Regions from separate parts of the Clostridioides sp. LIBA-6822 genome, predicted to be linked through region 1. Evidence: riboswitches for the same ligand, from Rfam matches in the RefSeq annotation. Region 1 holds a riboswitch; each other region holds the start of a gene.
The links. Region 1 has a riboswitch for lysine ahead of ACTG48_RS17205 (YfcC family protein). Riboswitches for the same ligand answer to the same signal wherever they lie in the genome.

Region 1 (8,372 bases):
ATGTTATAGCATTATTTGCTATAACTTTTTTAATGCTCATATTTATAAATAAGGGGGAAGTATATCATGAGGAAGAATTTAAATGGGAAGCTGATTAGTATAGTTTTAACAGTTGTGTTAATGTTGTCCTTATTAGTTGGATGTGGCAAACCAAAAGAAAATAATGATGTTAGCAAGATGAATAATGAAAAGGAAGTAGTTTTAGCAGCAGCTAGGGATTTGGCTCCAGGAGAGCAAGATGCGTATTACACAAGTTCAATACTTTATGTATGGGAGCCATTGATAGGGTTAGGCAATGATGGAAAACCAAAAGCTGAGCTTGCAGAGAAGTGGTCAAATTCAGATGATTATAAAGAATGGACATTTACAATAAAGAAAGGTGTAAAATTCCATGATGGAGTAGAATTAAATGCAGATTCAGTAGTAAAAAACTTTGAGCGTTATATGAGTATGAAAACTAAATCTTCGCCTTTTTATTCATTTGATATAGAAAAAACATATCCTAATTTACAAGATGTGAGTAAAGTTTCAGACTATGAAGTTAAACTTACTTTTAGTAAACCGATATCAACTTTAATATATAATATGGCTAGGTTTGGAAGTGCTATGTATAGTCCAGAGTGTTTTGATGTACAAACTGGAGATTTTACTAAATATGCACAAGGAACTGGGCCATTTAAAATAAAAGAAAGAGAAAAAGAACAATATGTTTTGTTAGAGAGAAATCAAGATTATTATGGAGAAAAAAGTAAAATTAAAAATGTAAGAGTAAACGTAATTAAAGATGCTCAAACTCGTTACACAGCACTTAAATCAGAAGAAATTATGGGTGTTATGGATTTAGGGGCAATTACTCCAGAGTTAGCTAGTGAACTAGTAAAGGATGAAAACTTTGAGATTAAATCGTCTCCATCAACAATAACTCAATTTATATCAACAAATGGTACTAGAGCACCGTTTAATAATGTGAAAATAAAAGAAGCTTTAAGTTTGCTGGTAGATAGAGAAACCATAGTAGATAAATTTTATGGAGGATACGGAACTCCAACTATGAATATATTGAATCAAGGTTCTCCTTTTGGTAAGGAAATTAAACCTGTTTATGATGCAGAAAAAGCAAAGAAAATAATAAAGGATGAACTAAAAGGGGAAACAAAGGAGCTAGAGTTTATAATTCCATCTTATGGTGTAGACCGTTACCCATATAAAACTGTTGCTGAGTATATACAATCTGTATTAAGTGAAGTTGGATTAAATTCTAAAATAACTATACTTGATGGAGCTGCTTTTAAGGAAGCACAAAAAACAGGAAATTATGATATAGCACTTCACACACAAGGGCTTCCAAATGCAGAACCATTTTCTATATTTGATAGTTATATGAGAAGTACAGGGTCAAGTAATATAGCTTATTCGTTAGGTTATAAGAACGAAAGAGCAGATGAGTTAATAGCTAAATTAGAAAAAACAATGAATTTAGATGAAAGAAGTAAAATATATGATGAACTTCAAGATATATCAGCAGAACATCCATCAGCTATACCATTATTTGAAGATGTTAACTTAATTGCCTATAATAAAAAAATAGCTGGGTACAAGCCGACATTATATGGAACTACATTAGTAAGTATGGAGTGGAGTGAGTAGTGAAAAATTCATTTAAATATTTAATTAAAAGAATATTGATGACTATTCCTATTTTGGTAGGAATAACATTTCTAGCATTTATATTGGGTGTTATAGCTCCTGGTGACCCAGCAGTTGAATATTTAAGCATGGATGGTGTTTCTGCTCCTACAGAAGAAGAAATAGAAATAGTTAGAGAAGAGTTAGGATTAAATGATAGTATTGTAGTTCAATATATTAATTGGACTAAAAAAGCTATAACTGGAGATTTAGGACTTTCCTATATCAAAAAGACATCTATCACAGAAGATATATTGAGAAGGTTGCCAATAACCTTCTCTTTATCTTTAATGGCTATGTTTTTTGTTATAGTATTATCTATACCATTAGCTATAATCATGGCTCTTAAAAAGGATTCAGCTATAGATAAGATTGGTACTTTTGTATCATTATTTCTGACTTCTATCCCAGGATTTTGGTTAGCAATTATCATGCTAGGTATATTTTGTGAAACTCTTAGGTGGCTACCTACGAGTGGGTATGGAACAATTAAACACTTAATAATGCCTGGATTTGTTTTAGCAGCTGGTACAATAGGAACTGTAGCTAGGTTAAATAGAGCAACTTTAATAGAAAGTATGGGACAAAACTATATAACAGTAGCAAAATCTAAAGGATTGCCAAATAGGATAATTACTTTTAAATATGCTTTTTTAAATTCTTTAATGCCTATTGTAACCGTTTTAGGAAACTATTTTGGTGCAATTTTAGGAGGTTCTACAGTAGTTGAGGTTATTTTTAGTATTCCAGGTATGGGAAGCTATGTAATACAAGGAATAATGAGTAGAGACTATCCAGTTGTACAGGGATACGTACTATTTACAGGAATTATATTTGTATTATTTAGTTTAGTTGTGGATATATGTTATCTATTTCTTAATCCTAAAATAAGGATAGGAGGTAAATGATATGGAGAAATTTAAAGGAATGTTATTTATACATAAAGTAGCTTTTTTAGTGTTAATAATTATGATACTTGTTGCTTTTTTTGCACCTAAATTAGCTCCATATGACCCTAATAAGGTGCAAATGGCGGATAGGTTAATGGGAATATCTAGAGAGCATATACTTGGGACTGATACTCTAGGAAGGGATATTTTAAGTAGGATATTGTATGGAGCTAGAGTGTCTATATCTTTAGCATTTGTAGCAACCTTATTAACAATGATATTTGGAAGTTTTGTAGGTATAGTAGCAGGGTATTGTGGTGGTATAGTAGATATGATAATTCAGTCGATTGTAAATATATTTCAAGGTCTTCCAAGTCTTAGCTTTATGATTGCTCTTGCTGGAGTTCTTGGTCCAGGAATAAAAAGTTTATTAATAGCAATAGTATTTACTTCTTGGGCTGGGTTTTCAAGAGTAGTTAGAGGAGAGGTACTAAAGGTAAAAGAGGAAAAATATGTTGAAGGTGCAAGAGCATTAGGTGCCAGCCATCTTCATATAATTTTTCATTATATAATTCCAAACATATTTGCTCCATTTATAGTACTATTTACAATAAGAATAGGGAAGAGTGTACTTTCTATGGCATCGCTAAGTTTTTTAGGATTAGGGATACAACCTCCACAGGCAGATTGGGGAGTTATGATAAATGATGCTAAAACACATTTTAGAAGTTATCCTAATTTGTTGCTGGCACCAGGCTTTAGCATATTATTATTGTGTTGTAGTATAAATTTAGTTGGTGATGCGCTAAGGGATATGTTTGATGAAAAAATCAACTCTTTAAGTCAATATCTTTAGAAGGAATCAAAAATATGAGCAGAGATATAAATATAAAAGATTTAAAAATTTATTTTAATACTAAAGAAGGAAAAGTGAGAGCTGTAGACGAAGTATCTGTAACTTTTCAAAGTGGTAAAATTACAGGAATTATTGGAGAAACTGGTAGTGGAAAATCAGTACTAGGATTGGGAATTTTAAACCTTGTATCCAATAATTCAATTGTCTCAGGTAGCATTTTATATGAAGACAAAGATTTATTAAAACTTAAGGAAAAAGAACTCAGAGAAATTAGAGGAAAAAAGATAGCATTAATACCACAAAATCCGTCGAGTTCTTTTAATCCAATGTTAAAGGTAGGAAGTCATATTAATGAACTTTTCTATTATCATGCAAAAGAAAAAAAGAGCTCATGTAAGAGTAAGAGCTTAGATATATTAAGAAAATTTTCATTTTCAAATACTGATTTAATTTACAATTCTTATGGTTTCCAACTAAGTGGAGGAATGAGCCAAAGAGTATTGGCAGCTATAGGGACAGCACTAAACCCAAACTGGATAATTGCAGATGAACCAACTAAAGGGCTAGATGCAATAATAAGAAAACAAGTATATGAGGTATTTTGTGATTTAAGAAGTAATATGGGTGTTAGCATGATACTTATAACTCATGATTTAATGTTAGCCAAAAAACTTTGTGATGAAGTTATGGTTATGTATGCAGGGAAAATCATAGAAAGGGGTTCTAAAGATAGTGTATTTAATAACCCTTTACATCCTTATACAAAAGGTCTAATTGATTCACAGCCAAATAAAAAATTAATGCCTATTGATGGGATAGCACCAAGTCTAACAAACTTACCAAAAGGATGTAGATTTTTTCCAAGATGTAAAGTTGCAAAAAAATCATGTTCTGATTATGAGCCAGTGCTATTTGATGTAAATAGCTCAAAGGTGAGGTGTTTTATTTATGATAAAAGTTTGTAATCTTTATAAGGAGTTTAGGAGCGGAATAATTAATAAGAAAATAGTTAAGGCAGTAGATGATGTATCATTTGAAATAGAAGAAGGAAAAACCTTGGGTCTTGTAGGAGAAAGCGGATGTGGAAAATCAACTTTATCAAGGCTTATTTTAAGACTTGTTAAATCTGATGGAGGTAAAATTTATTTTAATGGTAGAAATATAAGTAATTATAATTTTTCTCAGATGAGGAATTTAAGAAAAGAGATGCAAGTAATATTTCAACATCCAGATTCAGCTCTAAGCCCTAAGAAAACTATATATGATAGCCTTGTAGAACCATTAAAGATTCATAAAATCTATGAGAAGAATAAATCAACAGAATATATAAAGGAATATTTAAGTTTTGTTGGAATCAGCGAGGAAATCTTAACTAGATACCCATATCAAGTCAGTGGAGGACAAATACAAAGAGTTGCTTTAGCCAGAGTCCTTTTATTAAAGCCTAAATTTATAATATTGGATGAGCCTACATCAATGTTAGATGTATCTGTACAAGCTCAAGTTGTACAAGTTCTGAAAAAAGCTCAAAAACAATTTAATATAACCTATTTATTTATATCTCATGATATAGACTTAGTAAAGGAATTTAGTGATGAAATTGCAGTTATGTTAAATGGTAAGATAGTTGAAATTATAGGTTCCAAAGAATTATATAAAAGTGCAAAGCATACTTACACTAAAGAGCTTATTGAGAATTTTATTAATTTTTAGAGCAGAGTAATCAATTATTTAGTTAAGCACTTAATTAATATAGCATTAATTTAGTAAAAGTGGTTTACTTTGATTATGGAAAATGATAAGTCTCAACCTTAACATTTTTAGAAAGGAAGATTAATCATGTATTATAAAGATATAGATTTCGAAAAAAAATGGCATGAGTATATTGAAAATAAAGAAGGATATGCAAAGGAAAGAGCATTTGATGATGAGGTGGAAAGACTATTTTTTAAAAAATTATCTCATAAGTATGATGATAATCCAACACTTTATGATTATTCAAAAGAAGTATTTGATTTTATTGATAAATTAATAGATGAAGGAAAAAATCTTATAGAAATTGGTGCAGGTACAGGTAAATTTACTATACCACTTTCTAAAAAATGCAAGGTCGTAACTGCTAATGATTTTTCAAGGGATATGCTTGATGTACTTGAACAAAAGATTAGGGAACATAATATAACTAATATAAACACAGTACAAGGTAAGTGGGAAGATGTCAATATTGAGTGCAGTGACTACATTTTATCTGTGAATTCACTTTATAGAATTTGGAATATTAAAGATGCCTTGAATAAAATGAATAAGTTGGCTAAAGAAAAAGTAATTATAGTAAGGGCTATTCAAAAGCCATTATTCAATGACTTGTATATTGATTTAGGGGAGAAAGATAGAACCTGCCCAGATTATATATATATTCCAAATATACTACATTCTTTGAATATATGTGCAGACACAAAGTTTATTGATGTAGAAAATGAAATTGAATTTGATAGCATAGAAGATATACATCTTAAAATGGAAACTGAATTAAATAAAAAGATTAATTTTGGTGAAGTGGTAGATAAATATATAGATAATATAGAAAAAAGAGAAGATAAATATATTTTTAAACATAAAACTAAAGTTATAATTATATACTGGAATAGTATAAATTAAACTTGTCAATGTCATTAAATGTAAGTATTATTATATTGAAAATATTTACAATCTCGACATATTATGCTACAATTATTTACAATAAATAAAATTTAATAAGCATTACCTCATCTAATAAAAAGATTGAGGTAGAGGTTGCATTTACTAAGATTAATATTGAAGAGGTCGGAAACCAATGAAGCAATATAAAAGGAGTAAGTGCCGAAGTGCTAGTGTCCAAAGCTAGTGCTGGGACTGTATTTAATAAGTACAGTACTGTCATCAAAATCAGCCCGAATTTTGATGGAGAGCTATCTTAGATAAGATAAAGGGAAGATGTAGGTATGTTGTATTTAGCACATTTAGCTCAACATGTATCCATGTTGAGCTTTTTTACATCTATGCAAAATAGGATAGAAAAGGGATGCAATAATAAAATATTTTAATTTAAAAAGTGGGGAGATTACAAATGAGCAGTTTAAAAAAGAAGAGGTTTAGTATGCCACAGACACTTACTATAATATTCTTATTAATAGTGGTAATGGCAGTTCTTACTTGGATAGTACCAAGTGGAAATTTTGAAAGGGTAGATATAGATGGAAGGTCAGTTGTTGTAGCTGGAACTTATGAAAAAGCACCATCAAATCCACAAGGTGTTACTGATGTATTTTCAGCTCCTATAAAGGGATTTATAGATGCAGCTGAAGTAGTTGGATTTGTTTTGATAGTTGGAGGAGCTTTTGGAATAGTTAACAAAACAGGTGCAATAGAAGCCATTATAGCACACACTGTAAATAAAATGAAGAAGTTTCAATTTTTAATAATACCTATATCAATGATTTTGTTTGGTCTTGGTGGTACAACTTTTGGAATGAGTGAAGAAACATTACCTTTTTATATGATATTTATTCCACTTATGACCAGCATGGGATATGATTCATTAACTGCGGTGGCAACAGTGTTTATAGGAGCAACAGCTGGATTTGGAGCGGCAACTACTAATCCTTTCTCTGTAGGAATAGCACAGGCATTGTCACAAATAACACCAGGTTCTGGAATAGAGTTTAGAGTTGTTATGTTTATAATATATATGGCTATATCTATAGGATTTGTTATGATGTATGCCAATAGAGTTAAAAAAGACCCTAAAAAGTCTTTAGTACACGATATATCACTAAATCAAGAATCAATGACTAATACTGATACAAACATAAAAGAATTTACAAAAAGAGAAGCCATGGTAATAGCAATTTTCGTAATAGGTATGGCAATTATGATATTTGGAGTTTTAAGGTTAGGATGGTATATAACTGAGATTGCAATGATATTTACAGCAATAGGTATAATATCAGGAATAGCGTCAGGGCTTAAACAAGATGAAATAGTTAATTCATTTATAAGTGGAGCAGGAGATTTAATGACAGCTGGGTTATGTATAGCATTTGCACGTGGAATCGTAATAATAGCAGAAAATGGATTTATAATAGATACAATTTTAAATTCTGCAGCAAATTTATTAAATGGACTACCAAAAACTATATTTATAAATTTAACTTTCTTGATAGAAGGTTTAATAGCATTTTTAATACCATCAGCATCAGGACTTGCATCACTTACAATACCTGTACTTGCACCACTTGGAGACTTAGTTGATGTATCTAGACAAATGATAGTTACAGCTTATCAATTTGGTATAGGTGTAACTAACCTAATAACACCTACATCAGGTGTTTTAATGGGAGCACTAGCAGTAGCTAATATTCCTTGGTCAAAGTGGGTTAGATTCGTAGTTCCTCTAATGGTAGTATTAACAATTCTTGTAATGGTATTCTTGACAATAGGATTATATCTAGGATTCTAATAGGAGGTAAGTTATGATAGATAGTGTAAAGAAAAGAGCCTATGAGATAGAGAATGAACTTGGAAAAGAAATTGAAGAAGTATGTGATTTTATATTCAATAACCCAGAACTAGGCGAAGAAGAATATATATCATCAAAGTACTTAGTAGAGAAAATGAAGGAATATGGATTTGATACAACTTATCCGTACTGCAATATGGATACTGCTTTTAGAGCAGAATTAGGAGATAGTGATGGTCCTACTATAGCATTTTTAGCTGAGTATGATGCACTTCCTGGATATGGAGAAGATAAAGAGCCAGGTCATGCTTGTGGACACAACTGGATTGCGGCATCTACACTAGGAGCCTGTATAGTATTAAGTAAGTTAAAAGAACATTTTAAAGGAAAAATTGTATTAATAGGGACACCAGCTGAAGAAACAACAGGAGGAAAATGTGAC
Region 2 (8,372 bases), 1.8 Mb from region 1:
GGAAATATTTATTTTCATTTTTATTGTATGAATATTTCAATTAAATGTCAACACATTATATTTATTTTTTTTTATGTATTAATTTTTTTGTTAAGTTTTTATTATCAATTATATTACTTTTATATTATTAACTTTTATACATATATGTTATATATTAATGTAAAATAATATATTTATTTAATTTATTATTAATATGTCATACAAAACACTAAAAGTAAAGTTATATTGTAATTTACTATATTATGTTAAAGATATATTCATACACACAATAGAATCGTTTGCAATTTTATCTTTGTGAAAAATAAGATTTTGAAATAGAGCATTTTTAAATAAAATTAAACTTATTAAACAGATATATTTTTTATAAGTTTATAAAAAACAGATTATATTGTGACTTTAAATTGTTTATTAGAAATACGTTATTATAGATTTTATATTCTTAACAAATGTCTTAAAATTTATATGTAAACACATTTTCAGACAACAAAAAAAGCACTTAATGTGCTTTTGTATATTTATTAGAAAATATCTTTAGAAATATATTCATATTGTATTTTGGTTTATTTCTCAAAAAATAAAAACGGGATAGCCCACTCCGAAAGCCAGCAACCCCAGTTTTTTTTTCAGCACAACTAAGCACTGTAGAGTGCGGATGAAGGGAGTCGAACCCCCACGCCAATGGCGCTAGATCCTAAGTCTAGTGCGTCTGCCAATTCCGCCACATCCGCTTATCACTCTTTTATTTTACTATATTTCGCTATTATTTTCAATAACTTTTTAAAATTATCTAAAAACTAACAAAACAATGATAATAAAAGGTGAAATTTATTTATATCCTTATTCTGCAAGTTCTATCTCTGCTTCATCAACTTTCTTACCAATTATTTGAATACCCACAAATATCGCAGCTATAGCCACTGGTAATACTATATATATTGGTAATCCAAATCCAGCTGGTATATATCCAAATACAATAGTGATTATTGCTGTAAATATAGCGTATGGCATTTGAGTATTAACGTGGTCTATGTGATTACAACCAGCTCCCATTGAAGAAAGTATTGTTGTATCTGAAATTGGAGAACAATGGTCTCCAAATATTGCACCTGTTAAAACTGCACTTGTACTTACTATTACATAGGACATATCAGGGTTTAATGAGTATGCTAGTGGTATTGCAAGTGGCATAAGTATACCCATAGTTCCATAAGCTGTTCCAGTAGCAAAAGATATTATTGCTCCTAAACCAAATATTAAGCTTGGCAATAAGAATGGAGGTAGTGAGCCTGATAATAAGTGTATTAAAAATTTAGCTGTACCTAATTCTTTTATTACTGAACTCAATGACCATGCAAGTATTAATATTACACCAGTAATTACTAAACTTTTCATTCCATCTATCCAGACATCAATTGCTTCTGATACTGTAAAAATCTTTTTTACTACAGCCATTATAATAGCAACTAAACTTGCAACAAGTGCAGATTGGAATAATGCTCTAGATGCATCAGATGCACTAAATGCTTCTTTTATTGCCCCAAAAGAATATGGTGAATTTGTAAATAGTTGTATTAGAGCTTTATCTTCACCTTCCATTATAGATGTATATCCACTATAATAGAATGATGCTAAAGCAACTATTATTAATGTTCCAATTGGAATTATAGCATTCCACACACTCAATTTCACTCCATTTTTTGGAGCTAAATCATCTAATTCTTCTACGCCTTCATCAAGGTCTGTACCAACTTTTCTACTTCTAGATTTTATCTCAGCCTTTCTCATTGGCCCAAATTCTTTTAATAATAATGCTGATATTACAATAAACGCTAATATTAATATATTATAAAATCTAAATGGTATTGTATTTAAAAATATACCAAATGCATCAACATCCACACTTATACTTTCAAAAGCATCATGTATTAAACCAACTTCAAGACCTATCCATGTAGATATTATGGCTAATCCAGCAACTGGTGCTGCTGTAGCATCTATTATAAAGGCTAATTTTTCTCTTGATATTTTCATTTTATCTGCAACAGGTCTCATCATAGGACCTACTATTAATGAATTAGCATAATCATCAAAGAATACTAAAAGACCCAAAAACCATGTTATAAGTTGTGTACCTTTTGCTGATTTCGCTCTTTTGGCAAGTGCTTCAGCTATAGCCTTAGCTCCTCCCATTTTAGCAACAAGATTTATTACTCCTCCAATTGCTAGAACTTGTAGTATTATTCCTGCATTCCATGGGTCTGATAGCGATACCAAAGCTCTGTCCACTAAATCTAAAAATGATTGTATAAGTGTGGCAAACACATTTATACCACTAGCTTTAATTATAAAACTACCAGAAAGAATTCCTATAAGTAAGGAAATTATTACGTTTTTAGTTATAAATGCAAGTATTATAGCAACTAATGGTGGTATTAAAGTTAAAATTCCAAATTTTTCTGCATTAGCTAGTGCAATAGTGTCTATATCTTCCTCCGCAAAAACCATTACTGTTGACATTATGAACATAATTGTCGTCAGAAAAATAATATTAATTTTTTTATTTCTCATATAAATCTCCCTCTCTTTTTAGTTTTGTGAATTGTACAGGGTATTTGATAAAACTAAAAAAGCCTTAAGTGCTAAACACTCAAGGCTTAAAAATTACAATACATCAACAATATTAAAATAAGTATAATATAATTCCTTAAATGATAGCTCACCACAAATAAACCTGTGACAGTTGTACATATTTTCTATGTACCCCCAGCAATATAATCTTAAAGCATCGATTATAAAACTTCGGCAATATCTCCTTTCCTAATAAATCTCTGTGCTTAACTCATTATTAGTACTGATAGATTATTGCGCCTCTACCCTTCTATTCACTTTTATTAAGTATATTTTGAGTATATATTATTTATTTAAACTTTGCAAGGTAGTTTTTAAAAATCCTTTTTATTTTTTACATTAAATTCCATTTTATTATGATTTTGTTTAATGGGCACTTCTATTAATACACGATTATCTTCTTGTTTAAAACTTCTAATTTAAAGGACTTTTCAAGTTATTGTCGAATTATAAAATTAATTGTACTAAGACCAACAAAAAAATTTTATCATTTATATGGAGGAATTACTTTAATGTTATTAATTTACAATGAAAAGACAAACCCTTACTTCAATTTAGCAATGGAAGAGTATCTTCTTAAAAATCTTGACGAAGACTTATTTATTTTATGGAGGAATGAACCTTCTATAATTGTTGGAAAAAATCAAAATACACTTTCTGAAATAAATTTAGAATATATAAAAGAAAATTCTATACCTGTCGTTAGGAGACAATCTGGTGGTGGAGCTGTATTTCACGATTTAGGAAATATAAATTTTACATTCATAGCTTGCAATAATAATAGCTTTAGTGATTTCAGAAGATTCACTCAACCAATAATAGACTTGCTTAAAACATTAGATGTCAACGCTGAATTTTCTGGAAGAAATGACCTTCTTATAGATGGTAAGAAATTTTCTGGAAATGCCCAGTACAACTACAAAAACAAGGTAATGCACCATGGTACGTTGTTATTTTCATCTGAGATAAACGACCTTTCAAAAGCTTTAAAAGTAAAGCCTATAAAATTTGAAGGAAAGGGAATAAAATCTGTAAAATCTCGTGTAACTAATATAAGTGAACATCTAAAATCTAAAATGGATATACTGGAATTTAAAGATGCAATTATGGATTATTTATCTAAAACTAATATTGATAATACTAATTATTGTTTAAGTAAGTATGACATAGAACAAATAGAAAAACTTACTAAATTAAAATATGAAACTTGGGATTGGAACTTTGGTAATTCACCAAAATATACTCTTTCAAATGAGTTAAAATATTCTGGTGGAAATGTTGAGTTTAATCTAAATGTTGATAAAGGCATAATAACAACTATAAAATTTTTTGGAGATTTTTTTGGAAAACGTGATGTTTCATTTGTGGAAGACAAACTTGTTGGCACAAAGCATGAAGAAAATGCTTTAAGAAATGTTTTAAATTCAATTGAAATAAATGATTATTTCTTAGGTGCTGATACTGATATTTTAGTTTCTGGAATCTTAGGTGTTAAATAGAAATACTAAAGATTTTAAAATATTTATAAAATTGTGTTTACATATATAAAAAATCATGATAATATTTATAACATAATTAAAAATTGATACTTCTTATCCAGAGTGGTGAAGGGACTGGCCCTATGAAACCCAGCAACCAGTATATTTTTATATACATTGGTGCTAAATCCTGCAGTATTATACTGAAAGATGAGTCTAAATTAGCTTTTAAAGCCTGAGTTTAAACTCAGGCTTATTTTATTTTGCAGTGTGATAAAAGAGGGTATTTTATTTTTAACTAATCAATCATATTCAGGAGGGAATTTATATGAAATTCAAAAAATTATTAAGTTTATTATTATGTCTAGTTTTCACTTTATCTATAGTTGGATGCTCTAAAGCTAACGATGACAAAAAAATTGTTGTTGGTGCTACTTTAGTACCAGGTGGAGAATTATTAGAAGAATTAAAGCCACTTATCGAAGAAAAAGGTTATACCTTAGAAATTAAGAATTTTGATGATTACATACTTCCAAACGAAGCTTTAAATAATGGAGAAATTGATGCAAATCTATTCCAACATGAACCTTATCTAAAAGAGGCTGTCAAAGCTAAAGGATATAAAATAATGGCTGGAAAAAAACTATATGTATGCCCAGCAATACTTTACTCTTACAAGATAAAATCTATTGATGAATTTAAGAAAGGAGATACAATTGCAATAAGCAACAATCCATCTTCTTGTTCTAAAGACCTTAGATATCTTGAAAGTATTGGGCTTTTAACTTTACCTAAAGATGATGGACTAGTTAGTCCTAAAGATATAATCGAAAATCCAAAAGGCATACAATTTAAAGAATTGGATATTGCTCAGATTCCATCTTCTCTTCCAGACGTAACTGCTGCATTTATAGATACTACATACGCAGTACCTGCTGGTCTTGATGCTAAGAAAAATGGACTTTATACAGCTCCTATAAATGATGAGTATGCAAATCTTTTGGCATTTAGAACTGAAGATAAAGATAGTGAAAAAATTAAAGTTCTACAAGATGTTCTTACATCAGATAAAGCAAGAAGTATAATTGAAGAGAAATACAAAGGAATTGTAATTCCTGTTTTCTAGTATATTTAGTATAATTTTAATATTATTATTCTAATCTTGTTGAATATTGACTTGTTAAGTGCTACCATTTAAGTAAATCTATGTTTATGGAGGAAGATTACTATGGCTATAGAATTAAAAAAGGGACAAAAAATAAACCTTACAAAAAAAGAAAATAGTGATTTAGGTGAAATCTTAGTTAATTTAAATTGGAATCAAAAAATACAAAAAAAAGGTTTTTTTGGCTCTCTAAAAAGCAGTAATATAGATTTAGATTTAGGTTGCCTGTTTGAAATGAAAAATGGTGTAAAAGGTGCTGTACAAGCATTAGGTAATTCTTTTGGTAGTTTAGAGAATCCCCCTTTTGCTCAATTAGATGGAGATGACAGAACAGGTAGCAATACACAAGGAGAAAATATAAGAATAAATGGTAATAAAATAAAAGAAATAAAGAGAATACTTATTTATGCTTTTATCTATGAAGGTGTAGCTAATTGGTCTGAGGCTGATGGAATTGTAACAATCAAACAAAAACAAGATTCAGATTTAGTTGTTAAACTTGATGAACATAAAAATGGCTATAACATGTGTTCAATAGCATTGATAGAAAATGTAAATGATGAGACATTCAGTGTTGAAAAAGTCATTAAATACTTTAAAGGCCATAAAGAAATGGACAATGAGTTTCATTGGGGCTTAAAATGGGTTGCAGGAAGAAAATAAGTACATATTATCAAGAGACTATGAGTAAATTCACTCACAGTCTCTTTTTTTTATAATTATTTACTTTCTAACTATTATGAATAAATTCTTTATCCAATATTTCTTCAAATTCTAACATGGGCATTGGTCTATAAAATACAAATCCCTGTACTAAATCACATCCAACATCTTTTAGAAATTCAACTTGTTCCTTACATTCAATACCTTCTGCAACTGTTGTAATATTCAATTCTTTTAGCATATGTATAATATTTTTTATTACTGTTTTTTCTTTATCTTTGTCTAAGCTAGCATTAAAAAACATAGAATCAAGTTTTAAAACATCAAATGGTAAATCTTTTAAGACACCCAAAGATGAATACCCTTTTCCAAAATCATCTAAAGAGCAAGTAAATCCATTTTTATGTAAGTCATGTATAATTTCCAAAAAGTGTTCTTGATTCTCAAAAGCAACACTCTCAGTAAATTCAATTTCTATAGTGTTTTGAGGTATATTATATTTCTTTTTTATCTCTGAATAAGTTTCCACAAATTTGGCATTATAAAACTGTATTCTAGAAACATTAACTGATATTTGAACAAATGGTTTATTTTCATCTAATCTCTTTCTAATCCATCTACAAACTTCTTCAAAAACATACTTGTCTACCAAACCAATAAAAAAATCCTTTTCCAGTATTGGAATAAATATTGCAGGAGATATGATACCTTTATCTGGAGTCAACCAACGTACTAAAGCTTCTGCACAATCTATCTTTTGATTATGTAAATTAACTTTGGGTTGAAAATAAACTATAAATTCTTTATTTTCAATGGCTTCATGTATTCTACTTTTGATTGTATTTTCTTCAATCATTTTTTTACGAATATTTTCATTGTAAAAAGCATAATTAGTACCTGGTTTATTTTTAACAGTTTTTTGTGCAAAGTTTGCTCTATTTATTAAATCATCTATGTTTAGTTTTTCAATTACATCTTCAATACAACAAATTCCACTGACAATCGTAATGTTATATTTGTTTTTAATTTCGTTCGTAATATTAATCAGTTTCTCATCTACAACTCGTTGTCGTATCACTAAGTCTGCCTTATCCACATAGCACCTTAAAGCAATAAATCTATCTGCAATTTCCCTTGCAAATATCTCATATTTTCCAATATCATTCATCATAAGATTAGCATATCGTTTTAATATCATATCACCATAATCATATCCAAATATGTCATTAATGTATTTAAAATTTTCAAAATCAATATAGAATACAGCAAATTTCTTGTCTTTATACTTATAAATATTTTGATTTGCATCTAGCTTAAACTTTTCTATAGTATTTGCTCCTGTGAGCTCATCTTTATACGCAATGTTTTTTAAATCTACATTTAATTTTTCCAAACTAATCAATTTTCTATTGTATTGTATAATCAATATAATCCATGCTAACATACCTATAATAGATATAATGATTATTAAAGTCATTAGATAATCACTTTTCTCTTTAGAAAAATTTTCTATTTCAAACACTGTATTATTTGCAAGATAAAAAAAGTCTTCACTTGTGTCTAATAAATGATTGTTTTCTTCATTCATTCTTACTTTTTCTATTTCACTATTTAAATCTTTCCACTTTTTTTCTAGTAAAAATAAATAATCGTTATATGTTTTGCAATCGGTAACTACCAAACCGTACTTTCCATCCCCTGTAATTAATTCATGTAAAATTCCATCTATATAGTCGATTAACTCATCATTTGGTTGATTGTCCATCTCTAATTTGCTTAAACGTTGACTCGCTCCACGGACGATACCAACATAATTAATTAGTTTTCCATAGTCCGCAATATTACGAATCAATTTAATCGAAATGGAGCTTATAGAAATTAATAAAATAAATAAGACTAAGATAGTTACCCTCAAAACTCTCTTCATAAAATACCCCTATCCTCTATGTAGTTTTTCATGTATTAGATATTCTTTATAATCAACTCAACAAAGTTGTGTATAATCATTTTTTCAAATAAGAAGCATGAAATTCCAATAAAAATTTCTATACAATTAAGATATAGAAATGCTTATTTTACATAGTTTATTTTTAGTATTATATCTATTTACAAAAACGTTTTTATAGAAATCACTCTTTTTTTAGATACAGTTTATATTACTTTTAGTTATAAAACTCTGCTTAAAATTATATAATTGCGACAACCTATATATCTATATAATTCAATTATATTTAAAAATTATTCTTTTTGTCTAGTATAACTTTGTATTTTATTATATTTTGAATATATTTATATTATTATAATTCACATTATTATTTAAACTATAAAAAATCAGCCACTTTAAGTGGCTGATTAAATAGCAATAAATAAAACATGTTCATCGTAAATAATAGACTTATTTATTAACTGCTTGTGACGCATCATCTATCATTTTATTT
Region 3 (8,372 bases), 1.3 Mb from region 1:
TTATCTTCTGGGTAATTAGTTATAACTAGCTTTAAAGGTTTCAAAATTCCCATAGCAAGAGGTGCTTTTGGTTGTAGATTTTCTCTTAGGAAATAATCAAGCATTTGGCTATCTACTGTAGAATTAACTTTTGATACACCTATTTCACTACAGAAATTGCGTAATGCTTCTGCTGTATAACCCTTACGTCTGATACCAGATATTGTAGGAACACGAGGGTCATCCCAACCATCAACAACACCTTCATCTACAAGTTGTTTTAATTTTCTTTTACTCATAACAGTATTGTTTATATTAAGCCTAGCAAATTCTATCTGTCTAGGTACATTTTCCATTTCACACTCTTTGACAAACCAATCATAAAGAGGTCTTTGGTCTTCAAATTCTAGAGTACATATAGAGTGAGTTATTCCTTCAATTGCATCTTCAATTGGATGAGCAAAAGCATACATAGGATATATGCACCATTTATCTCCTGTATTGTGATGTGTTGAATGAGATATTCTATATATAATTGGATCTCTAAGGTTTATATTTGGAGAAGACATATCTATTTTAGCTCTTAATGTTTTTTCACCATCTTTAAATTCACCATTTTTCATTTTTTCAAATAAATCAAGGTTTTCTTCAATAGTCCTATTTCTATAAGGACTTTCTTTTCCAGGTTCAGTTAAAGTACCACGATATTCTCTCATTTCTTCTTGTGTCAAGTCACATACATAAGCCTTACCTTTTTTTATTAATATTAAAGCTCTTTTGTACATTTCATCAAAGTAGTTAGATGCAAAATTTAACTCGTTCCAATCAAATCCCAACCACTTAACATCTTCTTTTATAGATTCTACATATTCAACATCTTCTTTTAATGGATTTGTATCATCAAATCTTAAATTAGCTTTTCCGTTAAATTCCTTAGCTAATCCAAAATTAAGACATATACTTTTTGCATGACCAATATGTAAATATCCATTTGGCTCAGGTGGAAAACGAGTTATTATACTGTCATGTTTTCCTGTTTCTAGGTCATTTATAATAATATTTTTTATAAAGTTAGATGAGTTCGTTTCATTTGACATATTTTATACCTCCTATTTAATTTGCTTATAATACAGTACACTACACTGTATTGCATAATATTAATTTTAATCCAAGATTAGAAAAAAATAAAGGTGTAATTAAGAGTATTATGCAAAATATTAACTTTTATACTAAATTTATGTTTTTTACAGTTTATTTACAAAAAATGAGATTTGTTGAATTAATCCTCAAAAGACTGTATTATAATATGTATATTGTTAAGAATATTATGTGAAGTTAGTTATCTAAATTTATTTTAAATCTGTTGACAGATTTGTAAAGGAGACGATTATGGGAAAGGTTGCAAAAATTTTATTGAGTTTGCTTGTTATTGCTTTAGTGTTTATAGGTATTGTTGTATACATCTTGACACCAAAAGAGAGATATGATGTTAGTTCACAAAATAATGAAATTATAGATGAAGAATACTTGTCAAAAGGTTCATATATAAATTCCATGGAGGTAGTAAAAAATCCACTTAGAATGGTTGGAAAAGTGTCTGTTTCAGAGGATGAGTTTAGAAATTTAATATATACATTAATGCAAAAGCATGGGATTAAAGAGCTTGAAAATAATTTTGTTGAAATGAAAGATGGAAAAATAAAAGTAGCAGGACCATATAAGGTACTTGGATTAATAAATAGCCAATATGAGCTTGAGTTAAGACCTACTTTAAAAGGAGAAAATCTAATTGTGAGTCTTGAAAATGTGAAACTTGGTAGATTCAAGATAAGTGATAAGATGTTAGAAAAAATATTAAGTAACTATAATAAAAAAGTTCCATTTGAAGTTAATGGAAATAAGATTACTTTAGAAAAAAGTTATCTTTATCCAGTGACTCTTAAAAATATATCTATAAAAAAAGGAAATATTGACTTAGATATGGAAGTAGAAATAGATTTGAAATCACAAATAAATGGGGCATTAGGGTATTTGAAAGATTCTGGAAAGGCTCAAGATATACTAAATCATTTAATTAATTTAAAGAAAACAGCTGTTGGTTAAAAATATAGAAAACTTATATTTATATTTTTATTATATTTTATATAATATTGAAGTACTTTAAAATCAAAATTTGTAAAATAACATTTATTATGTTAGAATGTTTTATGATATTAAGTTATAAGTACGTAATATTATTTAGTTACTAGATTGGGGGGAAATGATGAATAAAGTCTATATTGTAACAACATATACAGGAACTTTATTATCTTACTTAATAAGGAGTATAAGTAAAAAACTGTATACACATGTGTCAATATCACTAAATGAAAATTTAAAGCCAATGTATTCTTTTGGGAGATTAAATCCAAGAAATCCGTTTATTGGTGGATTTGTTGAAGAAAATATAAATCAAGGATTATATGCTATAAGAAAAAATACTGTGTGTAGAGTATATTCATTAGAAGTAGATAATTTACAATATGAAAGTCTATTTAGAAATATAAAATTAATTAGTGATTATAGAGAAGATTACTATTATGATATAATGGCACTGATATATTTGCCAATGAATATTTATAGACAATCTGAATATAAATATGTATGTTCAAACTTTGTTGCTGATATGTTAGAAAAAAGTGAGATAGACATTTTAAATAAACAAGCATTTGAAGTAACTCCAAATGATTTTTATAATTTATCTGGTCTAACCTTGGAATATGAAGGTTTATTATCAGAATATAATTCTAGACAACATTCTTATGTATCAAAAATTGCAAACATCTAAAAATTTATTTTAGAGTTTATCATATAAAAACTATTGCTAGACAATTAGGCTGAAGATAGTAGTTTAACTTCGAGAGGATTAAGAATTCGTAAATCTTAGTTAAAACACTTTCTTCAGTTTTTAAGTTTCTGTGATTATTTGCATTTTTATAGTATTTTTGGGGTATATAGATTAGATATAATTAAATAAAATAGATATATAAATGTATAAAGATATCTTAACATATAAATAAATATGATAAATATTTATTTTTTGTAAATATATGGATATAATAGTAATAATAACATTTTGTAGAGAGGAGTATTAAATGAAACGATATCTTAAAACATATGGAGTTGCGCTAATAATTGTAGTAATTTATGCATTTATTAAATTACCTGTACTTAGATTAGATTTCACATCTTTATTTTCAGTAGGAATAATTTTCTTTGTTGTGGCAGGAATATTGGATATGATGTTGGATAGAAATGAAAGAACATCTAAACTTGCCAAATATAATTTTTCAATAGCAATAGCTTTACTTGTGTATATTGTAGTTGTACCTTTTATAGCCTCTACACCTGTGTTTCATGCAAAGGCATATAAAGAACTATTAGGAAAAGTGACTGAAAGTAAATTTACTGATGATATTAGTCCTGTTAGTGTAAATGACATTCGTCTTGTAGATGAAGATATGGCCATGAAATTGGGTGATAAAAAGCTTGGAGAAGTTCCAGCTATAGGTAGTGTGTCAAAATTAGGAAAATTCCATATACAAAATGTGGATGGAGAGTTGTACTGGGTAGCACCTCTTGTTCATAGAGACATAATTAAATGGGTGACATCTTTAAGTGGTACAAGTGGTTATGTAAAAGTATCCGCAAGTAATCCTCAAGATGTTCAATTAGTTCAAGAAATAGATGGAAAGCCAATAAAGATAGTATACCAACCAGAAGCTTACTTACATCAAGATTTACAAAGACATTTATATATACATGGTATTGTAAATGTCGGTATGACAGATTTTACCCTTGAAATAAATGATGAAGGGAAGCCTTATTGGGTTGTAAGTTTATATGAGCATAAAATTGGTTATGGAGGAGCAAATGCTACAGGAATAGCCACTGTTGACGCAGAAACTGGAAAAATAAATGTTTATAATGTTAAGAATACACCTAAATGGGTAGATAGAATCCAGCCACAAGAATTTATAACAGACCAGATTAAAGACTGGGGTGTTTATGTTAATGGATTTTTAAATTCTGTTATATCAGAAAAAGGAGTATTAGTACCAACAGAAGGAACATCACTAGTTTATGGAAATGATAATAGGTCTTATTGGTATACAGGTATAACATCTTCTGGTGGAGATGAATCTACAATTGGATTTATGTTAGTTGACTCTAGAACAAAAGAAGCTAGATTATATAAACAACCAGGAGCTACTGAGACAGCTGCGATGAAATCAGCTGAGGGTAATGTTCAAGAAAAAAATTATGAAGCAACATTCCCTGTAATGTATAATATATTAGGTCAGCCAACATATGTATCATCATTAAAAGATAAGGCTGGTCTTGTAAAAAGAGTTGCATTTGTATCTGTTGAAGATTATAATGTGCTTGGTATAGGTGAAGATAAAAACGAAGCATTAAGAAACTATAAAGATTCATTAGAGTCTAAGGGAAATGATTTAAAACTTGATAATGACTTAAAAGACGAAGTCATAGAAGGTACAGTAACGAGAATAAGCCCAGATGTACGAGGCGGAAATACTAATTATTATGTAACTTTAGATTCAAATAAAGAAATAATATTCAAGGCCACTTCAAAAGTGTCTAGTGAATTGCCATTGACTCAAGTTGGAGATAAAGTTAAAATATCGTATTCAAAAGAAGCATCTGGTGTAATTGAAATGTCAGAATTTGATAACCTAAATATTGCAAACTTTGAAGACAAAAAAGCAAAAGAGGGAACAGGAACTGACGAAAATACAAACTCTCAAGATTCTGGAAATCAAGAGAATGTATAGTTTAACTTAAAAAGTCTGAAAATAGTATTTAATATGTTAATAGCTAGTTTTTATAAAATTTATTTTTATAAAAACTAGCTATTTTATTTCAATTCTTTGTAAATTTAATGTCATAAAATTAATATAATATTAGTACAACTTTGCAAATAATACTTCAAGGAGAATGTACTATGACAAATATGGAAAAAGAGATATTGCTTTTAATTAGCAGGGTTAGATGTGTTACAGAAGCTCAATTTAGAAAGATTTATGGAGACCAAAAGAGATATAATAAAAAAAACTTTAAAAAAACTTTGAGAAAAATGTGTAGTGAGTATACATTAAAAAAATATCCTTGTGATGTGGATTATTATAATTATAAAGACCTCTCATATGTATACTATTTAAATGGTAGTAAACTTTTTAAGGGAGATGATTTAATAAAGGCTCTAGTAGGGTCAGAATTAGTTGTTAGAATCAATACTGCAGGTTGTGATGTAAAAAGATTCTACCGAAATGTTAGTGTGGATGATATGAAATATGATTTATTTATTGAATATACAGACCAATTTGGTAATATAAAACAAGTTTTAGTAGATGTTGATTTAGATAATGAAATAGATATTTCTAAATATGAAAATCTTTCTAGAAAGATAGATAAATCTACAATTCCATTTTTTAAAGTGCCAAACGTTTTGGTAGTTACGCCAGATAATCTATCTGAATTAAATGACTTAGAGAGATACGATAATGAGTATAGCATAAATTTTATAGATTTAGGGTTAAATAAACTATTTAATTGTATATAAGCTAATTTTAAAAAAGAAGACTATGGATTTGCCACATTTTGTAAAATAATTGTTGCAATATTATATAGAATGTGATAAAACTATATTAATAAATTAATTAAAAAATAATGAGCCTAGGGTAGAGGTAGCTATATTCAATAGTATTCAATAAGAGCTGGTAAGTGTTGATGATTGATGAAAGGGTCTATAGCCGAAGAAAATTTGTTGACGGACGGATTTTCTGGACTTATGCATAATATGTATAAGGCTGTCACTTTTAAAGTGGTGAGCTACAAGGTTACTTGGTCTATGAGATTTACACGTCCAAAGTATACCTTTGGGCGTTTTTATTTATCAAAATTTAACTTGAGGGGGAAAAAGCATGAGTATAATTGTTCAAAAATATGGTGGAAGTTCAGTAGCAGATACTGATAAAATAAAATCAATTGCAGAAAATATAATAGAACGAAGAAAAGAAAATCCACAAATGGTGATAGTTGTATCTGCCATGGGTAAATCTACTGATGAATATATAAAATTGGCTAAAGAATTGAGTAATGAACCTAGTAAAAGAGAATTGGATGCATTGATGTCTACTGGAGAAATGATTTCAGCTTCTTTATTATCAATAGCATTAAATGCACTTGGATGTAAGGCTGTAAGTTATAATGCTTATCAATTAAATATAAAAACAAGTGGTCTTCATGGAAAGTCTCAAATTGATGATATAAATGTAAATAGAATTAAAAATAGTTTAGATGAAGGAAATGTCGTAATAGTAACTGGATTTCAAGGAATCAATGAAGATGGTGATGTAACTACTCTTGGAAGAGGTGGTTCAGATACATCTGCTGTAGCTCTTGCAGTCAAATTAAATGGAAAATGTGAGATATATACAGATGTTGATGGAATCTATTTTACAGACCCAAGAAAATATTCAAAAGCTAGTAAACTTGATGAGATTGAATATGAAGAAATGCTTGAATTAGCAAGTTTAGGGGCACAAGTAATGCACTCAAGAAGTATAGAACTTGCACAAAAATATGGTGTTGAAATTTATGTTGGACGTACATGTGGTACAGTAAAAGGAACATATATAAGAGGGGGAAAAGACATGAAATTAGAGGATAAAGTAATAACAGGATTAGCTACTAGTGATGATGATAGTTCTATAACAATAAAAGATTTTAAAGCAGAAAATATATCTAGTTTATTTGAAGATATAGCAACTATTGGAATAAGTGTAGATATGATAAGTCAAACTGCACCTATTTTAGATAAGATAAGTGTATCATTTACAGTTCCAAAAGAAGAACTAGGTGAATGTAAAAAGATAGTATCTAAATATACAGATGAAGAACATGTAGTAATTGATAATAATATCACTAAATTTTCTTTAGTAGGTCTTGGTATGAAAAATACTTCTGGAGTTGCTGCTAAAGTATTTAAGATATTTAATGAAAATGGTATAATGATAAAACTTATAACTACATCAGAAATTCGTATAACTTGTGCTATAAATTCTGATGATAAGCAAGTAGCTATAGAGAAAATAGCAGAAGTATTTAATATATAAAATTTGGGGAGGATATTATGAAACTTCATGGAACTATGACCGTAAATGATAATGAATTATATATTGGAGGAGTGAGTTGTTTAGAACTTAGTAAAAAATATCAAACTCCACTTTATGTATTTGATGAAGCTTTAGTAAGACAAAACTGTAGAGAATATGTAGAATATTTTAAAGCAAAAGATGGAAAAAATAAGGTTGCTTATGCAGGTAAGGCTTTTTTACCTCTTTACATGTGTAACCTTATAAATGAAGAACAAATGTGCCTAGATGTAGTTTCAGGAGGTGAATTATATACAGCTTATAAGTCAAACTTTCCTATGGAAAAAGTTTTCTTCCATGGAAATAATAAGACTAAAGAAGAAATAAATATGGGATTAGATTTAGGTGTAGGTAAATTTGTAGTAGATAATTTTTATGAATTAGACTTGATTGAAACACTATGTGAAGAAAAAGGTAAGACTCAAGAGATATATTTTAGAATAACACCTGGCATAGAAGCTCATACACATGATTATATAAAAACTGGTCAGATAGATTCTAAATTTGGATTTGCCTTAGTAAATGGAGATTTGTTTAGAGCTATAGAAAAATTAAGTGAATACAAAAATATCAAACTTGTGGGTCTTCATGCTCATATAGGTTCGCAAATATTTGATGTAGAGCCATACATAGATACAGTAGATATAATGATGAACTTGGTAAAAGAAATAAAAGAAAAATTCAATATACAATTAACAGAAATTGACTTAGGTGGAGGTGTAGGAGTTTATTATAGTAAAGAAGATAAGCCTAAAACTATAAAAGAATTCTGTGAGACTATAATCACTAAAGCAGAAAGTTCATGTAAAGAGCTTGGAATAGAAATGCCTATACTGGTAATAGAGCCAGGTAGATCAATAGTTGCAAATGCAGGAAGTACATTGTATACAGTAGGCTCAATAAAAGATATAAAAGATGTTAGAGTGTATGTAAGTGTGGATGGAGGTATGACAGACAATGTAAGACCTTCTCTGTATCAAGCTAGTTATGAATGTAGTATTGTAAATAAAATTAACCATGAGACTATGAATCATGTAACAATAGCTGGAAAATGTTGCGAGAGTGGAGATATATTGATTGGAGATATAGATATAATGGATATTAAAAGTGGAGACATACTTATAACAACATCAACAGGTGCATATGGATATTCAATGTCTTCGAATTATAATAAGA
Region 4 (8,372 bases), 170 kb from region 1:
ATTGAACTATAAATCCTCCCGCAAACTCTACTTCTTCTTCTTTTGTAAGTACACCTAAAGCTACTACTGATGGAGTTTGTTCTGATACTGCAAAGTAATAAGTAAAGTCTTCTGCAATCTCTCCACTTACCAATGGATAAGTACCATTATATGGCTCTCTAAGGCCTAAGTCTTTAATAACTTTTACAACACCTTCTGTACCTACTGCTGCAGCTACATTTAACTTACCATTTGGATAGTCTTCAACTTCTACTTGTGGATTTCCTACATACCCTTTTACCATACCTTTAGAATCTGCTGTTGCAATAATAGTTCCAATTGGGCCTCCACCTTTTATTATTACAGTCAATTTATCACTATCATTTTTCATCATTAGTCCCATTATAGATGTTGCAGTTAATGTTCTTCCAAGTGCTGCTGTTGCTACTTTTGTAGTTTCATGTAATCTTCTAGCTTCTTCCACTGTGTTTCTAGTAGTTGCAACAAATGCTCTAACTTGACCATTTCCTGATGTTGCTCTTAATACATAATCTCTCATTTATATTCCTCCATATTTCGTTAATTATCTAATTTCAATATATTACTATTTTAATTTCAATATATAAATACTTACCTATTTTAACCTTAGATAATAGTTCTTCTATATTAGATTTACTCTCAATCTATAAAACTTTATAATTATCAAAAAGTAATGGTTCATAAAACGTAATCACTTTGTTTTAATATATAAACCTGTATTTGTTGTATTTTTATATGACATTTATCTTCTATATACAAATATATACAAAATTTTTTTACATACAAAAATATCTTATTTTTTACATACAAAAAATATCCTTTGACTTTCTTCATTAGGTTCATCAAAAGTAAAATCTCCATAAGATTTTATATATTTAAACCCAGATTCTTTAAGCATATCAACTATTTCATCTTCAGTATACGCTCTTTGTTGATGTACTTCTTCAAATCTTTCAAACTTTCCATATTCATCTTTAATAAAAAATGTAAGCTCCATTTCAATTAGATTTTCTTCATCATCAAAGTAATTTTGCCACATATATGCTATATCTTCTCTATTTTCACCATACATATTATTTCCTAATATATTGGCTAATTTATAAAATGAGCTTATATCAAATATAAATATTCCATCTTTTTTTAATAATTCATATGTCTTTGAAAATACATTTTCCAAATCATCATCATAGGTTATATAGTTGAATCCATCACAAGCACAAAGCACACAATCTAAATCAGATATTTCAAAATCTAGTTCTGATATATCTTGTTGAAGTAAAACCAATTCTACTCCTTCTTTTTCTGCTTTTTCTCTTGCTACACTAAGCATCTCATCAGATATATCGATGCCAGCTATATCATAATCTTTTTTAGTTAATGGAATTGTAAGATTACCTGTACCACATGCCAATTCCAATATATTTTTTACTTTTACACCTTCATCATCTATTATATCTTCTATATATTTAACCCAGCCTTCATAATCAACTTCATTCATAAGTTCATCGTATACAAACGCAAAATCGCTATATTGACTCATCCTTTTTATTCTGCCCCTCCACAATCTTTTTCAGCCTCTTTTTGCGTGATGTAAGCATACCTCCGATTCTTCCAGCTTCCTTAGCTGTAAGCCCTGCCCATCCACGTTCTCCAACTTTGTCCATAAGACCTAGTTCTGAGGCTATCTCATATTTCATTATATCATCATTTGTCAATATTTTAGTATTCTTGCCATTAGTTATCTTCTTTTCTCTTTGCATATTTTCTTTCAAAAAAATCACCCCTTCTTATTTGTATTTTTGTCAATTAAAAGAAATTTATACAAATATGTAAGGGGTATTTATCAATTCACATCTTTTTAAATTTAAGTATCTCTACTTTTTAATATTTATAAATTACTTCTTAATTTATAGCTTCTTTATATTTCAATAATTTTGCATAAACATTCAGTGCATTTACACATATCTTTTCATCAAAATTAAAGTTTATATTATGAAGGCCATTTACAAATCCTTTTTCCTCATTTTTTGAACCTAACATAAAAAATAAACCTGGAACTTCTTTTTGATAGTAAGAAAAATCTTCTGATATCATAAGTGGCTCTAATTCCACAACAGTATCATTTCCAACAGCTGATACAAATTCTTGATATAAATCCTTGTCATTTTTAACAGCAATATAATCGTCTATGATATTTATATTAACTTTACAGTTATAAGCTACTTCAAACCCTCTAGCAAGTTCTCTAACTCTAAGTTTCATTTTCTCATACACTTCTGGGCTGAAACATCTCATAGTACCTTCCATCTTTATGTTCTCAGCTATTATATTTCTTCTAGCCCCACCTTCAATTCTACCAATAGTCAACACTGCATTGTCTATTGGACTTATATTTCTTGATACTATAGTTTGAAGTGAACTTATAAAGTTTGAAGCTATTACTATCCCATCAATCCCATTTTGTGGCATAGCACCGTGCCCACTTTTAGACACTATTTCTATGTCAATATCTCCTATTTGAGCCATAAAGTATCCTTCTCTTGTACCAACATAACCTTCAGGTAACTCTGGATATATATGAAGCCCATATATTTCATCAACATTATATTTTCTAAGCACACCTTCATTTATTAAAGCTTTTGCTCCCCCTGGCCCTTCTTCTGCTGGTTGGAATATGAATACTATATTATCATTTAGCTCTTCTTTATTGTCATTTAAATACTCAATTAACCCAAGTAATATAGTAGCATGTCCATCATGACCACATAAATGTTTTACACCCTCTTCGCTATGAAGCCCATCTATATCAGCTCTAAAAGCTATATCTTTTTTAGGTCTTTTACCTTCTATTATACCTACTATACCTGTTTCTAAATAAACTTCATATTTAATTCCCAATTTGTCAAGATAATCTCTTATGTACTTTGAAGTCTTATATTCTTTTCTTCCAATTTCTGCGATTGGGTTTAATGCCTTTCTATGTTTATAAAGTTGCTCTTGTAAATATGATGCCTCTCTCATGTAATCTCCTCCAAATTCTAATTTATTAAAAAATATTTCTATATCTCTCATAATTAAAATATTATATAACAAACTATACTAATTAAAAGTAAAAAATTAAATTTAATATAAAAATATTTTGCATTATTAAATAATTCACCATTAATAATAATTCCCCTGTTTCATAAATCAAAACAGGGGAATTATTAGTTAAAAATTTTATTTTTTAGCAAGAGAAGAAATGTTTAGCAAGTCCACCCTTAGCAGTTTCTTTATACTTATCCATCATGTCTATACCAGTTTCTTTCATTGTTTCAACAACTTGGTCTAAGGAGACAGAATGTGAGCCATCAGTTAATAATGCATAATTAGCTGCATCGTAAGCTCTTTGAGCTGCCATTGCATTTCTTTCTATACATGGAATTTGAACGTATCCATATACAGGGTCACAAGTCATTCCTAGATGATGCTCAAGTGCTATTTCTGCTGCATATTCAATGTGGTCTATAGTCCCACCTTTTAAGTATGCTACTGCCGCTGCTGCCATAGAACAAGCTGCACCAACCTCACCTTGACACCCTACCTCTGCTCCAGATATTGATGCATTAGTTTTTATTATATTTCCTATTATCCCAGCTACAAGTAGAGCTTCGATTATTTTTTCGTCATCATACTTATAAAAATCTTGCATTGCAAAGAATATTCCTGGAATTACACCAGCAGAACCACAAGTTGGTGCTGTAACTATTATATTACCAGAAGCATTTTGCTCTGACGCTGCCAGTGCATATGCGTATACAAGCGTTGAGAAATTCTTATCTTTTTGGTATGCATTATAAAATGTACTTGCTCTTCTTTTTAATAATAGTTTACCTGGTATTATCTCATCTGTGCTTAGTCCATCATCAATAGATTTTCTCATAGCATCTTTTATAGTTGTTATATAATCTTTTATGTCTTTTGGTTCACATTCCAACACAAAATCTACTAAAGTCTTATTATTTTCCTTACACCATTTTACTATTTCATCCATAGTATCTAGGTGATATATACTGTTACTTTTGCTATTTCTCTGACCTTCTTCTGCTATAGTTCCTCCACCTACAGAGTATACAGTCCATTCAGCTGTTACATTTCCTTCTTTATCTAAAGCTTCAAACTTCATTCCATTTGGGTGAAAATCTTTTATAATATCTTCTTCCCAAACAATTTCAACTTTTTTAGGTGCTATAGTTTTTTCAATTATATAGTCAGTTAAGTGACCTTTTCCTGTAGCTGCCAAACTACCATATAATATTGCTCTAAAACTTTCTGCATCTGGGTTTTCATTTTTAAATCTTTCTGCTGCTCTTTGTGGCCCCATAGTATGAGAACTTGAAGGCCCACTTCCTATTTTAAAAAGTTCCTTTAAAGTATCCATATTATTCCTCCTAAATTTTCCGTATTATTACTTATTATTAGATTTTACGCACATATTTATTATAACCTAAATATATTAATTATTAGTTATTAAATTCGCATAAAATTTATTTTTTATTTCCATTTTGGTATATTTTATTAAATTAATATGCATATTTTGAGAATAAAACATTTATTTCAAATTTTTGTAATATTAATATAATATAAATATCTTATTTAAACAGTTAAGATATTAACTATACCTATTAAAATTAATTAATTTGTACTATAATTATTATTGTACTTAAAAAATTAAATTTAGATAAAAAAGGAGATTTGATTATATGTTATTTAAAGGTTCTGCTGTTGCTTTAGTTACCCCATTTACAGAGGATAATAATGTCAACTTTGAAAAATTAGGTGAATTAATCGAATACCACATTGAGAATGACACAGATGCACTAGTTGTTTGTGGAACAACAGGTGAGGCAACTACTATGAGTGAATCTGAAATTTTTGCTGTAATAAAATATACAGTTGAAAAAGTTAACAAAAGAATACCTGTCATTGCAGGTACTGGTTCAAACAATACTATGTTGTCTGTTCATATGAGTCAAGAAGCTGAAAAATTAGGAGTCGATGGTCTTTTAATAATAACTCCTTACTATAATAAGACTAATGAAAAAGGTCTTAAACTTCACTTTGAAACAATAGCAAATAGCGTTAAGTTACCAATTATTTTATATAATGTACCTGGAAGAACTAAAGTAAATATAAAGCCATCTGTTGTGGCTGAACTTGCTAAGATAGATAATATAGTTGCTGTAAAAGAAGCTAGTGGAGATTTAGCTCAAGTTGCAGAAATAGCTAAATTAGTACCTAAAGACTTTGCTATATACTCCGGTAACGATGATACTATCTTACCACTATTATCATTAGGTGGAAGTGGTGTTATCTCTGTACTTGCTAACATATGTCCTAAAGAAACACATGATTTAGTAACTAAATTCTTTGAAGGTGATATTGAAGGCTCAAAAAAATTACAACTTGATATGGATGCTTTAATTGCTGCCTTATTTATAGAAGTAAATCCAGTGCCAGTTAAAACTGCCATGAATATTTTAGGTTTTAATGTTGGAGATTTAAGACTTCCTCTAGCTGAAATGGAAGAAACTAATCTAAATGTATTAAAACAAGAAATTACAAATTTTGGATTTAAATTTTAGCAATATTTATATAAATAAGTTGATTTTTTCTTAAATATGTATTATTATTAGAATAATCAAATTTTAATATCCTATTAACCTAGGGTAGAGGTAGCTGTAACTAAGAGTATCCAATAGTAGCTGGCAGGCGTTAATGATTGGAAAAAGGATTTACAGCCGAAGAAAATATTTCTTGCAATTATATTTTCTGGGATTACACATAACATGTGTAATACTGTCACTTATATTATGAGTGATGAGCTACAGGGTTTACTTTGAGTGATAAATTAGACGTACAAAGTATACCTTTGTACGTTTTTTGTATATAATTAAAGTTGTTAATATAATATTAAAGTTTTTGGATATATAAAAATATTAACATATCTTACTTGTATAACTAAAATCAAATAAAATAATGTTTTAATAATTTAAAATTGGGGTGAATTTATATGAAAAAAGTAAATGTAGCGATAGTTGGTGCTACTGGAATGGTAGGTAGAACATTTTTAAAAGTATTAGAAGAAAGAAATTTTCCAATAGAAAATCTATTTTTATTCTCATCTTCTAAATCAGCTGGTTCTAAAGTAGTATTTGGTGGTAAAGAATATATAGTAGAAGAATTGAAGGAAACTTCATTTACTGATAGAGGTATACAAATAGCATTATTCTCTGCTGGAGGAAGTATTAGTGAAAAGTATGCTCCAATAGCAGCATCAAATGGAATCTTAGTAGTAGATAACTCTAGTCACTGGAGAATGGACCCAGATGTGCCTTTAGTAGTTCCTGAGGTAAATCCAGAGGCAATAAAAGAACACAAAGGCATAATAGCTAATCCTAACTGCTCTACTATACAAGCTATGGTTCCTCTTAAAGCACTTGATGATAAGTACAAAATTAAGAGAGTAGTATACTCTACTTACCAAGCTGTATCTGGTTCTGGTGTTAAAGGAGTTGAGGATTTAGAGCAAGGAATGAATGGTAATCCTACTGGATTCTACCCTCATCAAATCTCTTACAATTGTCTTCCTCATATAGATTCATTTACTGAAAATGGATATACTAAGGAAGAAATGAAAATGGTAAATGAAACTATGAAAATACTTAATAATTACGACTTAAAAATAACTGCAACTACTGTAAGGGTTCCAGTAAGAAATGGTCACAGTGAATCTATAAACGTTGAATTTAATAATCCATTTGAATTAGAAGGTTTGGTAAAAACACTTGAAGAAGCTCCAGGGGTTGTAGTAGTTGATAATCCTGCTAATAATGAATATCCAACTGCTGTAGAATTTGACAATAGAGATGAAGTATTTGTTGGAAGAATAAGAAGAGACTTTAGTGTTGATAATGGTGTAAATCTTTGGGTTGTTGCTGATAATATAAGAAAAGGTGCTGCAACTAATGCAATTCAAATAGCTGAAATGGCTTTATCATACGATTTAGTATAATATGCAAAATTGTATAAATATATAATTTTGTAAAATATTAATAATAACACAAAAACAAGCATTAGAAGTAACTGTAATATAAAACACAAAAATAAAAAAGAGGGGATTGATTTTATATGATATTTAAAGGTTCTGCTGTTGCTCTAGTTACACCATTTACAAAGGATAACAAAGTTGATTTTGACAAATTAGGCGAATTGGTTGAATACCAAATAGCTAATGGTACTGATGCTATAGTATCTTGTGGTACTACTGGTGAAGCTAATACTATGACTGATGAAGAACAACTTGCTACTATTAAGTATGTTGTAGAAAAAGTTAATAAAAGAGTTCCTGTTATAGCTGGAAGTGGTTCTAATGATACTATGCACTCAGTTAATCTAAGCCAAGAAGCTGAAAAATTAGGAGTAGATGCTCTATTAATCATAACTCCTTATTACAATAAAGCTAATAAGTCTGGACTTAAACGTCATTTTGAAACAATAGCTAACAGTGTCAAACTTCCAATTATACTTTACAATGTCCCTGGAAGAACTTGTGTAAATATAAGCCCTAGCCTTATAGTTGAACTTGCTAAAATAGATAATATAGTTGCTGTAAAAGAAGCTAGTGGAGACCTAGGACAGGTTGCAGAAATAGCTAGCTTAGTACCAGATGACTTTGCTATCTACTCTGGTAACGATGATACTATACTTCCTTTATTGTCTTTAGGAGGTCAAGGAGTTATATCAGTACTTGCTAATGTTTGCCCTCAAGAAACTCACGATTTAGTAGCCAAATTCTTTGAAGGCGATATAGAAGGTTCTAGAAAATTACAACTTGGTATGGATGCTCTAATCGCAGCTTTATTTATAGAAGTAAATCCTATACCAGTTAAGACTGCAATGAATTTATTAGGATTCAATGTTGGAGATTTAAGATTACCTCTAGCAGAAATGGACCCAGCAAATTTAGAAGTATTAAAGAAAGAATTAGTTAACTTTGGACTAAAAGTTAATGCATAGTAAAAATTGATGCATGGTAAAAAATAAGTTTGGTCAAAAGTTAGCCCTTAATCATAGGAGGAAATTATGTTAAAAGTTATAGCAACTGGTTATGATGGAAAAATGGGTAAGATTTTAGCCGATACTATAAGAGAAGATAGTGAATTAGAATTAGTTTGTGTTGCAGCTAGAGGTATGGATAGCTGTGAAGGTGACCTTAAAATCTATGAAGATATGAGCACTATAGTTGAAAAAGTTGACGTAGTTATAGATTTTTCTCATCACTCTAATTTAGATAATATCTTATCTTATGTTTT

Region 2: linked by a shared signal. The riboswitch ahead of ACTG48_RS08795 (Na+/H+ antiporter NhaC family protein) and the one ahead of ACTG48_RS17205 (YfcC family protein) in region 1 are both predicted to bind lysine.
Region 3: linked by a shared signal. The riboswitch ahead of ACTG48_RS11125 (aspartate kinase) and the one ahead of ACTG48_RS17205 (YfcC family protein) in region 1 are both predicted to bind lysine.
Region 4: linked by a shared signal. The riboswitch ahead of ACTG48_RS17975 (aspartate-semialdehyde dehydrogenase) and the one ahead of ACTG48_RS17205 (YfcC family protein) in region 1 are both predicted to bind lysine.

What each region holds. Positions count from the first base shown of each region.
Region 1 covers NZ_CP196995.1:3,626,630-3,635,001, reverse strand. The annotation lists gene ACTG48_RS17240 (hypothetical protein) at 1-98, shown strand, start outside; gene ACTG48_RS17235 (ABC transporter substrate-binding protein) at 67-1,647, shown strand; gene ACTG48_RS17230 (ABC transporter permease) at 1,647-2,594, shown strand; gene ACTG48_RS17225 (ABC transporter permease) at 2,596-3,432, shown strand; gene ACTG48_RS17220 (ABC transporter ATP-binding protein) at 3,447-4,397, shown strand; gene ACTG48_RS17215 (ABC transporter ATP-binding protein) at 4,381-5,145, shown strand; gene ACTG48_RS17210 (class I SAM-dependent methyltransferase) at 5,272-6,090, shown strand; lysine riboswitch at 6,212-6,391, shown strand; gene ACTG48_RS17205 (YfcC family protein) at 6,539-7,930, shown strand; gene ACTG48_RS17200 (M20 family metallopeptidase) at 7,944-8,372, shown strand, end outside.
Region 2 covers NZ_CP196995.1:1,833,043-1,841,414, reverse strand. The annotation lists tRNA gene ACTG48_RS08800 (tRNA-Leu) at 648-728, opposite strand; gene ACTG48_RS08795 (Na+/H+ antiporter NhaC family protein) at 838-2,568, opposite strand; lysine riboswitch at 2,705-2,881, opposite strand; gene lplA (lipoate--protein ligase) at 3,141-4,127, shown strand; SAM riboswitch class I at 4,218-4,323, shown strand; gene ACTG48_RS08785 (MetQ/NlpA family ABC transporter substrate-binding protein) at 4,435-5,232, shown strand; gene ACTG48_RS08780 (TerD family protein) at 5,335-5,934, shown strand; gene ACTG48_RS08775 (putative bifunctional diguanylate cyclase/phosphodiesterase) at 6,002-7,861, opposite strand; gene ACTG48_RS08770 (siderophore ABC transporter substrate-binding protein) at 8,330-8,372, opposite strand, start outside.
Region 3 covers NZ_CP196995.1:2,290,985-2,299,356, reverse strand. The annotation lists gene ACTG48_RS11150 (glutamine--tRNA ligase/YqeY domain fusion protein) at 1-1,076, opposite strand, end outside; gene ACTG48_RS11145 (hypothetical protein) at 1,369-2,082, shown strand; gene ACTG48_RS11140 (hypothetical protein) at 2,243-2,806, shown strand; gene ACTG48_RS11135 (hypothetical protein) at 3,114-4,814, shown strand; gene ACTG48_RS11130 (hypothetical protein) at 4,985-5,602, shown strand; lysine riboswitch at 5,714-5,882, shown strand; gene ACTG48_RS11125 (aspartate kinase) at 5,964-7,157, shown strand; gene lysA (diaminopimelate decarboxylase) at 7,175-8,372, shown strand, end outside.
Region 4 covers NZ_CP196995.1:3,798,970-3,807,341, forward strand. The annotation lists gene hslO (Hsp33 family molecular chaperone HslO) at 1-538, opposite strand, end outside; gene ACTG48_RS17950 (class I SAM-dependent DNA methyltransferase) at 812-1,558, opposite strand; gene ACTG48_RS17955 (alpha/beta-type small acid-soluble spore protein) at 1,545-1,790, opposite strand; gene ACTG48_RS17960 (N-acetyldiaminopimelate deacetylase) at 1,921-3,039, opposite strand; gene ACTG48_RS17965 (L-serine ammonia-lyase) at 3,245-4,438, opposite strand; gene dapA (4-hydroxy-tetrahydrodipicolinate synthase) at 4,761-5,642, shown strand; lysine riboswitch at 5,720-5,893, shown strand; gene ACTG48_RS17975 (aspartate-semialdehyde dehydrogenase) at 6,071-7,072, shown strand; gene dapA (4-hydroxy-tetrahydrodipicolinate synthase) at 7,189-8,076, shown strand; gene dapB (4-hydroxy-tetrahydrodipicolinate reductase) at 8,143-8,372, shown strand, end outside.